Linked DNA regions of Arthrobacter globiformis. The protein of the gene in region 2 interacts with the protein of the main gene of each other region in a pairwise test. Links are inferred from orthologs where the notes say so. Each region holds a gene or a part of one and is shown on either strand. Other genes may lie near its edges. The genes, in order: ligA and leuS.

Region 1 (7,017 bases), 1.5 Mb from region 2 along the record:
GGAAGCCGTGGCTGAACGAACTGGCCACCACCTACGACTTCTCGCTGCTGCCCAACCCACGCACCGATGAACGGCTCCTGCTGGGCGTTGCGGACGACCCCGCCCGCCAGGACCAGCCCACCGTCTTCTACGAACCGGACAGAGACGGCAACATGGCCATCTACGGCACGGGCGGCTCAGGCAAGTCCGCGGCCCTGCGGGGCATCGCCATCGCCGCTGCCGTCACCCCGCGCGGGGGCCCCGTCCACGTCTATGGAATCGACTGCGGCTCCGCCGGGCTCAAAATGCTCGAAGAACTTCCGCACGTGGGCGGGATCATCAACGGCGACGACGTGGAACGCGTGGGCAGGCTGCTGCGCTGGCTCAGCGACCTCGCCGAGGACCGGGCAGCCCGTTTCGCCGAGGTCCGCGCCTCCACCATCGGGGAGTACCGCAAGCTTGCCGGCCTGCCGGATGAAAAGCGCATCTTCGTGCTGGTCGACGGCATGTCGGCCTTCCGTGAGGCCTATGAGTACAGCAAGCTCTCCGGCCTCTGGGACCTCTTCCTGCAGCTGGCGACCGACGGCCGTCCCCTGGGCATCCACCTCGTTGTTACCGGCGACCGCCCCAACTCCGTCCCGGCGTCGTTGCTTGCCTCCATCCAGCGAAGGCTGGTACTCCGGCTGTCCGCCGAGGACGACTACCTGACCATGGACGTGCCAAAGGACGTCCTGGGCCAGGCCTCGCCTCCGGGCCGGGGGCTGCTGGGCGGCCACGAGGTGCAGCTCGCCGTCCTGGGCGGCAACTCCAACTTGGCGCTGCAGGCGCGCGAAGTCCACAAGCTCAGCGAGGCTATGCTCCGCCAGGGTGTGGAAAGGGCTCCGCGCATCGAGCGGCTGCCCGAGCAGATCGACCTGGACATCCTGCCTGCCGGGCTGCCGGATCTGCCCGTGGTCGGCGTGGACGACGAAACGCTGCAGCCCGCCACACTCATGGCCAAGGGCCCGCTGCTGCTCGCCGGCCCACCCGGCTCCGGCCGGACCGTGGCCCTGGTGACCATGGCCTACGCGCTGCGCCGGTCCAACCCCGGCACCGAACTGGTTTACCTTGCCGCCAGGAAGTCCGCCGTGGCGTCCCTGCCGGTCTGGGATCGCTCGCTGGTGGGAGCCGACGACGTCGAGGAGGCGGTGGAAGCGCTCACGGACCACGCCTCGGCCAATCCGGGCAAGGTGGCCATCTTCATCGAGGGGCTCACGGAGTTTACGGACACCCTGGCCGAGTCCGGCATCGGAAGGCTCGTGGCGGCGTCCATCAAGGCCGACCAGTGGGTGGTCGGGGAATCCGAAACGTCCACCTGGTCATCGGCCTGGTCGCTCGCGCAGCCGTTCAAGTCGGGCAGGAGGGGGCTGCTGATCAACCCGGGCGACATCGACGGCGACAACCTCCTCAATACGTCACTCGGACGGGTCGGCGCCGGCTTCATTCCGGGCCGCGGCTACATCGTCGGGCGGGGCAAGGTGCGCAAGCTCCAGATCGCGCTGCCGCCGGAAAACCGACAGTAGTCAATTTGGCGCGCCGGGCGGGACTGTAGGAAGATACCCGGGACAAGACTCGGCGCGGGAGGGTCCCGCGCGGCTGCAAAGGTACTCCATGATCCGTCTTCCTCTTCTGCGCGGCGCGCTCGTGCCCGGAACTGCCGCTGCCATGCTGGCCTTCACGGTTGTGACCGGCGCCGCCGGAGCTGCGCAGGCGGCCTGCCTGCCGGAGGGGCCGTGTTCGGAGTCACCCACGCCTGTCGCTCCGCCGTCGTCCGGTTCCCCGGCGCCGCCCACGACGCCAACCGCCTCCGCGCCGGCGCCGCCGCCGGCCCAGAAAGCGCCGGCACCTTCGCCGGCTCCGGCTCCTGCACAGCCGGTGCGACCAGTAGCGCCTGCGGCGCCTGCGGCGCCGGTGCGGCCGGTGGCGCCCGAGACCCGCATGGCTCCTGCACCGGTCATACCGGCCGCCGCTCCCGCCGTCGTTCCGGCAGCGAATAACGGGATTGTGGCCGCGGTCCCCGCTGCAACACGGCCGGTGACCACCGCCTCCGCCAGCCCGGACCCGTCGTCGTCCGTGTTTTCTGCCGAGTCCAGCTGGACCAAACCGATCGCCACCCCCGCCGCCAGCCAAGCCGCCGCCGTCGTAGTTGCGGACAAGGAGTCCGGCCTCGGCATTTTCGGCCTGTTCGCCGTCATGGGCGGCGTCCTCCTGGTGGGTCTGGGCGGGCTGGCCTTCGCCCTGTGGAGCCGGAACCGCCCCGGTCACTGGTAGGGGCATTCGCCGGCGGCGGTTCTGACCGGCACCCGACATTCCCGTGATCCCCGGGATCGCCCGGCATCCCCGGTACGGGAGGCCTGCCGCCTCGGCAAAATGTCCGGGCTGTAAGGCAAGATAGGTCTGTGAGCACACCATCAGGCCCCACAGACAGCGCAGCCACCGGAACTGACCAGCTTGAGCCGGAGGCCATTCCCTCTGAGTCGGTACGGGATGAGTACGAGAACCTGGCGGACCTCGTCCGGAAGTACCGGTTCGCGTACTACCAGGAGGACGAGCCGCTCGTTTCCGATGCCGAGTTCGACACGCTCTTTCGCCGGCTGGAGGAACTCGAGGCGCTGCATCCGGAGCTCGTTTCCAACGATTCGCCCACCCAGGAGGTCGGCGGGGAAGTGTCCGCGGCGTTTGCCGCCGTCGAACACCTCCAGCGCATGTACAGCCTTGAGGACGTGTTCTCCCTCGAGGAACTGCAGGCCTGGATCGCCAAGGCGGAGGCAGGGGTCGCCAAGTCCGGGAACCCGGAGGCCGCCTGGCTGACCGAGCTGAAAATCGACGGCCTCGCCGTGAACCTGCTCTACCGGGACGGCAAGCTGGTCCGGGCCGCCACCCGCGGCGACGGCACCACCGGCGAGGACATCACCCACAACGTGCTCACCATCAAGGAGATCCCGCAGCAGCTCAGCGGCAGCGGTTTTCCTGCAGAAGTGGAAATCCGCGGTGAGGTGTTTATTCCGTCCAAGGCGTTTGCCGAATTCAATGAGGCGCTGATTGAGGCGGGCAAGGCTCCGCTGGCCAACCCGCGAAATGCCGCGGCCGGATCGCTCCGCCAGAAAGACCCGGCAGAGACTGCCAAGCGCCCGCTCCAGATGTTCGTGCACGGGATCGGCGCCCGCGAGGGCCTCCAGGCCGCCAGCCAGTCGGAGACCTACCGGCTCCTGGCAGAGTGGGGACTGCCGGTCAGCCCGTACTTCGAGGTCCTCGGCAGCCCGGCGGAGGTGCTGGATTTCATCGAGAAATACGGGGACAAGCGGCACAGCCTGCTCCACGAGATCGACGGCATCGTGGTTAAGATTGACGACTTCGCCACCCAGCGTGCCCTGGGCTACACCACGCGGGTTCCGCGCTGGGCCGTCGCCTACAAGTACCCGCCCGAGGAAGTGCACACCAAGCTCCTGGACATCGCCGTGAACGTCGGGCGCACCGGCCGGGTCACGCCCTTCGGGATCATGGAACCGGTCAAGGTGGCGGGCTCCACCGTGGGAATGGCGACGCTGCACAACCAGGACGTAGTCAAGGCCAAGGGCGTCAAGATCGGCGACATTGTGGTGCTCCGGAAGGCCGGGGACGTCATCCCGGAGATCGTTGGCCCGGTCCTGGCGCTCCGGGACCAGCAGGACCCGCCGGTGCGTGACTTCGTCATGCCCACGGAATGCCCGTCCTGCGGCACGCCGCTGGCTCCCGGGAAGGAAGGCGACGTGGACATCCGCTGCCCCAACGCCAAGTCCTGCCCGTCGCAGCTGCGTGAGCGCGTGTTCCACGTTGCAAGCAGGGGAGCGTTCGACATCGAAGCCCTCGGCTGGGAGGCTGCGATCGCGCTGACCCAGCCGACGGAGCCTGAGGTCCCGCCGCTGGTCAGCGAAGCGGCCCTTTTTGACCTGACACCGGAGGACCTTGAACCGGTGAAGATCCGGCGCGAGAAGCGGTCCAAAGGCGTTTCCACCGGCGAGTTCGAGCTGGTGCCCTACTTCTACAGCAAGGGCACGGCCAAGACGCCGTCCAAGCCGACGGCCACCACCGGAAAGCTCTTCAGCGAACTCGAAAAGGCCAAGACGCAGCCGCTGTGGCGCGTCCTGGTGGCGCTCTCCATCCGGCACGTCGGCCCCCGGGCGTCGCGCGCCCTGGCCAACCACTTCGGCACCATGGACGCCATCCGGCAGGCATCCGAGGAGGAGCTCGCGAGTGTGGACGGCGTTGGCCCCACCATCGCCGCCGCGCTCAAGGAGTGGTTTGCCGAGGACTGGCATGTCGAAATCATCGACCGCTGGGCGGCAGCCGGAGTCCGGATGAAGGACGAACGGGACGAGTCCACTCCGCGCACGCTCGAGGGGCTGACCGTTGTGGTCACCGGAACCCTGGAAGGCTTCAGCCGCGACGAGGCCAAGGAAGCCATCCTGGTCCGCGGCGGCAAGGCGGCAGGGTCGGTGTCGAAGAAGACCAGCTACCTGGTGGCCGGGGACAACGCCGGCACCAAGCGGGACAAGGCCGAGCAACTGGGCGTGCCTGTGCTGGACGAGGACGGGTTCCGGGAGTTGCTGGCCAACGGGCCCGCCAGGGCTGACGAGGATGGCGCTGGAGCTGAAACCTCGGCTGAGCATACTGAGGCAACGCGACTCCCCGCCGACGGGGAGGATTCCGAGTGACACCGGATACCGCAAACACCTTGAACGTGACCGGGCTCCTCGCCGTGGCCAAGGCCGCCGCGGCTGCTGGTGCCGGTGTCCTTGGCGAACGCAGCAACGGCGCCCTGGACTCGGGGACTGTGACCAACAAGGGCGAAGCCGGCGACTGGGTTACCGCCTTCGATGTGGCCGCCGAAGAAGCCGTGCGCACCGCCATCCGCAGTGCGCGGCCGGACGACGTGATCACCGGCGAGGAGCACGGGACAACACGCCCCGAGAAACCGACCGGGCTGCGGTGGTCCATTGATCCGCTCGACGGGACCACCAACTTCATCCGCAATATCGTCTACTACGCCACCTCAGTGGCTGTTGCCGATTCCGACGGCGTGTGGCTGGCCGGCGTCGTGCACGCCCCCGCGCTGGGGCGCGTGTACTACGCATCGAGGGGCCACGGCGCGTGGCTGGAGCAGGACGGGAAGCGGGTGCAGCTCACCGGTCCGGTCCCGGGACGGGCCGGCCAGATCCTGGCCACCGGATTCAGCTACGACCCCGAGGTGCGTGCCGAGCAGGCGGCGGCACTGGGCGGCTTCATGGACGGCTTTGCCGACGTGCGCCGGCTCGGTTCGGCCGCCCTGGACCTCTGCATGGTTGCCGACGGAACGCATGATGCCTTCGGCGAGCGGGGCCTGAACGAGCACGACTTCGCCGCTGGCGCCCTGGTGGCCGAGGAAGCCGGCTGCTGGGTGCGGCGCCCCCGGCTCACCAGCCCGCTTGAAGGAGGGCCCTCCGCCGAGGAACGGCTGTCAGCCTGGACATGCGCGGGCACGCTCGAGATATCCGGCAAGTTCCCGCTGTAGGTCACACGCGCTTCACATACGCGGTTGTGACAAAGCAGAGGCATCCCGCATCTGTCACGCATACCTGATAGATCAGTCACGGAAACAGCTGTTTCGCGGGGCGCATCGGTCTGCCGGCACTACCATTGACGGGTGCAGCCGCAGATCACCGTCCGTCCCGCAACCCCAGCCGACTATGCGGCCATCGCCCGCATCACCAGGGACGCCTATCTGGCGGCGGGATACTTCGAGAACGCGGACCACCCGTACATGAAGCAGATCCAGGACGTGGCTACCCGCGCAGGCCGTGCCACCATCTGGGTGGCAGAGCGCGCCGGCGCGATCGTCGGTTCGGTGACGCTGGCGCTGGCCGGCGAGAAGTATGCCGATATCGCGCTGGACGACGAGCTTGAGTTCCGCATGCTGGTGGTGGATCCGGCCGTGCAGCGCAGCGGCGCCGGCCAGGCCATGGTGGAAGCGATTATTGCGCACGCCAAATCGCTGGACGGGATACGTGCCGTCGCACTGACCACCGGCGGGAACTGGGAGAGCGCCCACGGGCTGTACCGGAAAACAGGCTTCCGACGGGTACCGGAGCGCGACTGGTATGTGCCCGGCACCGACATAAAGCTGCTGGTTTTCAGGCTCGACGTCCACCCCGCCTAGAGTGGAGCCGAGTTTTTAAACCCCTAGTGAAAGGCGCAGCATGCGCAAGACGTTCGGCACCGGCTCGGTCTGGGAACAGAAGCTCGGCTACTCCCGCGCGGTCCAGGTGGACAACACGCTCTACATCTCGGCCACCTCGGCCAGCGGCGAGAACGGCATCGTCGGCAGTGACTTCTATGAGCAGACCCAGTTCATCCTGCAGAAGCTGGAGACCGTCCTGGCCGACGCCGGATTCGCGCTCGCCGACGTCGTGCAGTCGAAGCTGTACCTGACGGACATCAGCAAGTGGGAGGACGCCGGCCGTGCGCACGGCGAGGTTTTCGGCGAGATCCGTCCCACGCTGTCGCTGGTCCACGTGCTGCCGTTCCTGGACCCTGAAATGCTCGTGGAGATCGAGCTCGTCGCACAGAAGAGTGCCAGCTAGAACGTCCCCACCCAAGCGTGAATTGGCAGCTGACGCCCCGCATCCACGAGGTTTGCGGGCATTAGCTGCCAATTCGGTTTTAAGCCTGATTTCCCGCAGGCCAGCGCCCGTTTAATTGTCAGTGGCCCGTGAAAGGCTGCGGGTATGGAAAGCAGTGCAGCTGTCGAGACGATGGCGGCGATCGACGCCTCCACTCCGGTGCTGGCTGCTTTTGTCCGCCGCGGGACGGGCGGCCTTGCGTTCCAAGGATCAGATAGCCCGGCGTCGGACGGGGGTGATCTGTTGCGGGAGCAGGCGGATGCGTGCCTGGACGCGCTGGCTGAGCTGGCCCGGATGGAGGCCCGGATGGCGGCTTTGAAGGTGCAGCTCGTCGCCGGGTATGCCGGTGCTGAGGAGGCCA
Region 2 (7,105 bases):
TGTAGGCCTCGTATTGGACGCGCCATTTCTCCGGTTCCTTGGGATCAGGGATGGTGGTGGTGAGGAACTGGACGCTGGTCACCTGGCCCTTCAGGTACTTCATCCAGTTCGTGACTTCGTCGGCCACATCCCGGTCCAACTGGGCGACATGGTGGACTTGCATGGACATGGGAGCCTCCTTGCTCGGTGGGGAGACTGTACTACCAGCGGCCAGGCACTGCTAGGCCGGGACAACTTGATGAACGAGACGCTGTCGTGACAGGCGCCCGGGCCCGGCCTTCCTCCTACGCTGCTGCGGACGATGCCCACTCGGGCCATGGATCCACCGGCAGTGGGGGTCCAGAGCCGTCGGGAGCTTCCGGGCTTCCGACACCGTCAAGGTCGTCGGGTGCTTCCGAAGATTCGGGGCCTGGATAGTCGTCGAACCCGTCGGACCTATCGGGTCCGTCTGGCCAGTTCGGTGGATCCGGTCCGTCGGGCGGCTCCGGCCAATCTTGGCCGGGTGGCAGTTCTGGCCAGCTGGGTGGTTCCCAGTCCTGATACTCAGCCTGGTAGGACCGACCCGAGGGTGAAACCCAACCAGGCGGGGCGTCACGGGTCGCGCCGACGGGTCTCCACGCCGTGGTGTGTTTCAGGCGGTGGTGTTTCGGGCAGGGCTGGCCAAGGTTGGCGACGCCGGTGCCGCCGCCGTCGGACCAAGCCAATAGGTGGTCGGCGTCGTTGTCCAAGGAGTAATTGTTACAGCTCGGGGACGTGCACTTGGCGTCGCGGAGCCGCAGCCATTGGCGCATCGGCTTCGTCAGCCGGTAGCTGGTGCGGCCGATCTCCAACGGCGCCCCATCCCGCGGATCGGTTAGCACACGCAGGAACGACGTCCCGCCGTCGGCAACCAGGCGTCGCGCCATCGACGGCGGGATCGGCCCGTAACCGTCCAGCGTCGCCGGTTCCTCCGACACTCCGAGCAGAGAAAACACCGGAACCGTGACCAGGACCTGCGCCGTGGGGGTCGGCACCTCACCGACCGGCACGGATTCTGCGGGCGGGCCGTCGACCGCACTGTCAACTGGGTGGCCTGCTGTGAGCAGCCACGTGGCGAAGGCATCGACCCGCAGCTGGGCCAGAGTCCGGGATTCGGTCGGGCCCTGCATAGCGCGGGCGGCGGCGGTGGTACTGTCCCAGATCCCGGCCGCCTGGTCGGTCGGCAGGTACGCCGACAGCCAGGCCATGCCGTCCCGGGCCGGGACGTACTCCAGCCGCCGGTCCTTCGCACTCTTGGTGTGCCGGGTTTCGATGCTGACCGGGTGGTGCCGCTCCCGCCAATAGCGGGCCTTGGCCCGGAACCTCGCCGGCGTCAGCTCCCCGGCCGCGCAACCCCGCGCGTACCCGGGCGCGTCCGGGTCCAGGAAGTGGGCCTCAAAAGCAGCGGCGGCGGCGCGATCCAGCCCGTCGGTTTCGTCGCACATGATGCGCGCGTGCTGCCAGGAAATAGCCCCTGCCTGAAGGCTGGCGAGCGTCAACGGCTGGTCCGTGGTCAGCGAGGCCGATTCGGACAGAAGGCGTGCCGCCGACCCCTCACTCACAGTCAGCGCGCCAGCAACCTCGGCAGTAACGGACATCCGCCGGACGGTGCGGTCCTGCACGGACGTACCAGGCGGAGTCAAAGCCTCCTCCGCCGCGGCGAAACCGGCGGCGAACTGCACCTTCACGGCCGCCAGCCGCGCCTCCATCCTGGCTACCGCAGCAAGACCGTCCAGGCACGCATCCGCCTGATCCCCCAGTGGATCCGCCTCATCCGGCAGCTCACCCACGCCGGCCGGGCCCGGATCGCCCGCCCGGCGGAGCTCAGCAGCCAGTGCAAGAGCGGAGGCACCGATGGCCTCCAACGTCTCCGCAACTGCTGCGTTATCCATGCCCACAGCATGACAGGGGGCACCGACAAAAACGCCGTGACAAAGAAACGCGGCACGGAGCCGAGCCGGCTCGCATCAAGTGCCGCTTGCAAGCCTAGGTGGCCGCCTCAGTACCGCTGGCGCCGGCTGCCTTGGACGGGGCGGCGAGGCAACCGGCAACGGACGAGCTGCTCTCCCCCACGATCACCGCCAGGACGCCGAGCCCGGCGTGAGCCGCCAGTACAGCAGGTAATGAGCTGATCTGGGCTGGCGGGCAGGCCGGAAGCTTCGCCGCCAGGCGGGCCGCGAGCATATCGGCCTCGTGCCGGTTGCCGAAATGGTGGATGGCCAGCCGCGCCTCCCCCAGTGGCCGGCCCGCGGCCTCCGCCACCACGATCTCCTCAAGCCGGGCAATGGCTCTGGCCGCAGAGCGGACTTTTTCCAGCGGAACGATCTTGCCGTCGTCGACCGCGAGAATCGGCTTGATGGCCAGCATGGCTCCGACCAGCGAGGCTGCAGCGCCGATGCGTCCGCCGCGCCGCAACTGCTCCAGGCTGGGCACATAGAAATACACCTTGGACCGTGCCGCGCGTTCCTCGGCCAGCCGGCGCACCTCGCCGGCTCCGCGGCCGTCCGCCGCTGCCACCACGGCACTCTGGACGGCGAGTCCCTGCGCCATTCCCACGGTGCGGGTGTCCAGCACCTCGACAGGGATCTTGACCCGGCCGGCCGCGAGGCGGGCGGCATCAGCGGTGCCGGAAAGGCCACCGGAGATGTGGATGGATACGACAGACTCGAAGCCCTGCCGTTCAGCGGCCAGATAAGCCTGCTCAAACTGTCCCGGCGACGGGCGGGAGGTCTTAACCGGCTTAGCGGCGGCCAGGGCCACGGCGATGGTCCCGGTGATGTCGTCCTCGCCCTCGCCGTAAATCTCCTCGCCCACCATGACGGGCATCGGAATGACGGCCAACCGGCCGTTGATGGAGAAGGCCCGCACCCAATCGGCGGGCAGCGCGGCAGCGGAATCCGTCACCACCGCGGTACGGACGACGACGGCGGGCTCGCCCGTGGGCGGGACCTGGCCCGGCCTGGTGGCCTGGCGAAGACGGACCAGATGCTCCTTTAACCACAGCCAGGCTGCCGGTTCGCGGTCGATCACGGCACACCTCCTGCAGTTGTTTCCGGCCGCCGGCGGTGCCGGCGGCCGGAGCCCGGCCAGCCAGTCGCCGCCGGCTACTCAAATAACGCTGCTAGGCCGGGACGATGTTCACCAGTTTAGGTGCCCGCACGATCACGGTCCGGATGCCCCGGCCGTCGAGGGCGCGCTGGACATTCTCGGAGGCCAGCGCTAGCTCACGCAGTTCGTCCTCGGAGATGGCCGGTGAGACCTCGAGCCGGTCCCTGACCTTGCCCTGGACCTGGACCACAGCGGTGACGGTTTCCTGCACCAGCAGCGCGTCGTCGTGCGCAGGCCAACCCGCATTTGCCACAGAGGCGGGGTGCCCCAGGACGTTCCACAGGTCTTCGGCCGTGTAGGGCGCGAAGAGGCTCAGAATGACGGCCACTGCCTCGACAGCTTCGCGGACGGCAGGGTCGGCGCCGCCGGCACCCGAGTCGATGGACTTGCGGGTGGCGTTGACCAGCTCCATCAGCTTGGCCACCACGACGTTGAACTTGTTGTTGTCCAGCAGTTCAGCGGCATCGGCGATGGTCCTATGCGTGACGGTGCGCAGCGCACGGTCACCGGCGCTGAAATCAACACCGGGGGCGCTGGACACGTCTTGGCCAAGGCGCCAGGCGCGTGCCAGGAACTTCGCGGAACCCGACGGCGAAACGTCCGCCCAGTCGACGTCGTCCTCGGGCGGCGAGGCGAAGATCATGGTGAGCCGGACGGCGTCGACGCCGTACTTGTCCAGCTGCTCCCCCAGGTCCACACCGTTGCCCAGCGACTTGCTCATGGCTTTGCCGCCGTTGAGCACCTGGCCCTGGTTCAGCAGCGCGCTGAAGGGCTCGTCCGCCGCCAGCAGGCCCATGTCGTGGATGACCTTGGTAAAGAAGCGGGCGTAGAGCAGGTGCAGGATCGCGTGCTCGACACCGCCGACGTACTGTCCCACCGGCATCCAGTCGTTGATCTTCGCGGGATCGAACGGGCCCTCGGTGTAATCAGGGGAGACGAAACGCAGGAAGTACCAGGACGAGTCCACGAAGGTGTCCATGGTGTCCGTGTCCCGCTGGGCTGCACGTCCGCAGTTCGGGCACTCGACATTGACCCATTCGGCGGCCGCGGCCAGGGGGGAAGTGCCCCTCGGGGACAGCGCCTCGCCACGTAGGTCCTCCGGAAGCGTCACTGGCAGCTGCTCGTCGGGTACAGGCACTTCGCCGCATTCGGCACAGTGGATGATGGGGATTGGGGTGCCCCAGAAGCGCTGGCGGCTCAGGAGCCAGTCACGCAGCCGGAAGTTCACGAACTTCTCCCCGGTGCCCTGTTTGCCGAGGATTTCGATCGCGGCCGGAATGGCCTCTGCCTTGGGAAGGCCGTCGAGCTGACCGGAATTGATCAGGGTGCCCTCGCCCGCTGTTGCCTTACCCGAGACGGCGGGATCCTCCTCGCCGGTGTCCAGCACCGCGCGCACAGGCAGCCCGAACGCCTTGGCGAAATCGAGGTCGCGCTGGTCGTGCGCCGGGACGGCCATGATGGCGCCCGTGCCGTAGTCAGCCAGGACGTAGTCCGCGGCCCAGACGGGCAGTTTTTCGCCGTTGAGAGGATTGATGGCGTAACGGCCGGTGAACACACCGGTCTTTTCCCGCTCGGTGGACTGGCGTTCGATGTCCGAAAGGGCCTTGACCTTCTCACGGTAGGCCATTAGTGCGTCGTGGTGTTCAGGGGTGACCAGGTCCAGGGCCAGGTGCGCGTCCGCGGCCACGACGAAGAACGTGGCCCCGTGCAGGGTGTCCGGACGCGTAGTGAAGACGGTGACTTCACGCTGGGCACGTCCGTCAGAAGCCTCGATCACGAACCGAACATGCGCGCCTTCCGAGCGGCCGATCCAGTTCTTCTGCATCGCCAGTACCCGCTCGGGCCAATGCCCCTGCAGCTCGGACATGTCGTCCAGCAGCCGGTCCGCGTAGTCGGTGATCTTGAAGTACCACTGGTTCAGAGACTTCTTGGTCACAGCCGTGCCGCAGCGCTCGCAGGCTCCGTTGACCACCTGCTCGTTGGCCAGCACGGTCAGGTCCTTCGGACACCAGTTGACCGGTGAGTCCTTGCGGTAAGCGAGGCCTCGCTCGTAGAAGCGCTTGAACAGCCACTGGGTCCAGCGGTAGTACTCCGGATCGGACGTGTGCAGCCGGCGGGACCAGTCAGCGGAAATGGCGTAACGCTTGAAGGAAGCAGCCTGGGTGTCGATGTTGGCGTAGGTCCACTCGCTCGGGTGGGCGTTGCGCTTGATCGCCGCGTTTTCCGCGGGCAGCCCGAACGAGTCCCAGCCGATCGGGTGCAGCACGTCGTATCCCTGCTGGCGCAGGTACCGCGCCACCACGTCGCCCATGGCAAAGGCCTCGGCGTGGCCCATGTGAAGGTCGCCGGACGGGTAGGGGAACATGTCCAGGACGTAGCGGCGCTCCCGCGAACCGTCGTCGGCGGGGGTGAAAACCTTCAGTTCTTCCCACACCTGCGGCCACCGGGCCTCCATCGCCGCGAAGCTGTACGCGCCCTCTTCGGGCGTCTCGGCTCCACCTGCTGCTGTTCCGGTTTCGGTCTCCGGCTGAACGCTCACTGCTGCCCTCTTCTGTTCTGTCATGACCTCTGTCCTGTCACAACGGTCTGATCCCCGCCGCCCGCCGGGAAGGTCTCCCCGGACACACAAAAGCCCCTCGACATGGAGGGGCGGCCGCTTGATTATCCGTATTTGTTCGGGATACCAAGCGGCTAGCTAAGCAGAAGGATCGCACGCATAAAACTACTTTAGCGTCTCTGCGGGTCCATGCTGAAACAGGCACCGCCCCGGCCCACCAAGAAGGGCGCAGAACGGATGTAGAAGGCGCGGCGGCTTTGCAAGAAATCACCATTGCCAAACCGTAGAAGCAGGTACACCATTTACACCAAGCGCATGGGGTCGACCCCAGGCGCATGGGGGCAGGGCAACGGTCTCGGCTTGAGGAGCCTGCAGTGGACCGGTTGCCTGCCCAGGACGGAATGTCCCCGGCATGTCATGCCCAACGCCAGGTCCCGCATCAACAGCGTGTGCAGCGCATCCAGCCTGCCTCGCCTTGCCGCGCGCTGCCCTGAGTGCGGGTATCAGCCGAACACTCGTCAGAGAAAGGCAACAGAAATGCTCATACACAAGAAGCACCTGACGGCGCTGGGTTCTGTGCTCATGCTGTTTCTGGCTACGTTCACGTCGACCTCCGGGGCGGCTGCGGCGTCCACGGCGTCCCAGGAACTGTGCGGGCCAGGCTCGGCCACGACGTTCCACAGGGCGGACTTCCCAAAGAAGCCGAAGGTCACCAACATGTGGTTCCCGCTGAAGCCGGGCATGCAATATACGACCACCGGCACTGTCAAGACAGCCACCGAAACCACCAAGAGGACGGTGGTCCACACCGTAACGGGACTGACCAAGGTAGTGGACGGCGTGAAAACCTTGGTGATGTGGGACAGGGACTACAGCGACGGCGAGCTGGCCGAGTCCGAGCTTGCCTTCTTCGCCCAGACCAGAAAGGGCGACGTGTGGCTGTTTGGGGAGTACCCGGAAGAGTTTGAGAACGGAAAATTCGTTGGCGCCCCCAGCACTTTCATCAGCGGGTTGGACAAGGCGAAGGCGGGCATAGCCATGAAGGCCAAGCCCCGGATTAGCGGCCCTCACTACATCCAGGCGTACGCCCCGGAAGTCGATTTCCTGGATTGCGGAGATGTCATCAAGAAGGACCAGCAGGTGCGGGTGTCCACGGGCAATTACAAGAACGTGCTGGTTGTCGACGAATACAATCCACTGGAACCGGCCAGCGCGGGCCATCAGCGGAAGTTCTATGCACCGGGCACGGGCCTGGTTAAAGTGACGGCCGTGGGCGGGGCTGAACAGGAAACCATGGACCTCGTCAAGATCAGGAAACTCAGCACAGACCAGCTGAGGCAGGTCAACCGGCAGGCCCTTATGATCGACAAGCATGCGTACTCGGTCAGCAAGTCCGTCTATGCCAAGACACCGCGCGCCGAA

Evidence for each region.
Region 1: the proteins of leuS (region 2) and ligA interact in binary tests that used the Escherichia coli proteins (3 or more experiments, as listed by UniProt). The link is inferred for Arthrobacter globiformis from one-to-one orthologs.

The regions. Positions count from the first base shown.
Region 1 is NZ_JAUSXI010000001.1:1,835,058-1,842,074, forward strand. Bases 2,019-5,064 are described here. They hold ligA (NAD-dependent DNA ligase LigA), read left to right. Parts: upstream 2,019-2,417; coding sequence 2,418-4,712; downstream 4,713-5,064. Other genes in these bases: QFZ33_RS08355 (hypothetical protein), read left to right, coding at 2,019-2,289; QFZ33_RS08365 (inositol monophosphatase family protein), read left to right, coding at 4,709-5,064. Also shown: QFZ33_RS08350 (FtsK/SpoIIIE domain-containing protein), read left to right, coding at 1-1,541; more of QFZ33_RS08355, read left to right, coding at 1,630-2,018; more of QFZ33_RS08365, read left to right, coding at 5,065-5,548; QFZ33_RS08370 (GNAT family N-acetyltransferase), read left to right, coding at 5,681-6,193; QFZ33_RS08375 (RidA family protein), read left to right, coding at 6,234-6,617; QFZ33_RS08380 (HNH endonuclease signature motif containing protein), read left to right, coding at 6,762-7,017. UniProt on the Escherichia coli protein: DNA ligase that catalyzes the formation of phosphodiester linkages between 5'-phosphoryl and 3'-hydroxyl groups in double-stranded DNA using NAD as a coenzyme and as the energy source for the reaction.
Region 2 is NZ_JAUSXI010000001.1:3,286,823-3,293,927, forward strand. What follows is about bases 2,903-6,036. They hold leuS (leucine--tRNA ligase), read right to left. Parts: upstream 5,666-6,036; coding sequence 3,140-5,665; downstream 2,903-3,139. Other genes in these bases: QFZ33_RS15095 (DegV family protein), read right to left, coding at 2,903-3,048. Outside these bases: QFZ33_RS15085 (hypothetical protein), read right to left, coding at 1-169; QFZ33_RS15090 (HNH endonuclease signature motif containing protein), read right to left, coding at 285-1,910; more of QFZ33_RS15095, read right to left, coding at 2,005-2,902; QFZ33_RS15105 (hypothetical protein), read left to right, coding at 6,221-7,105.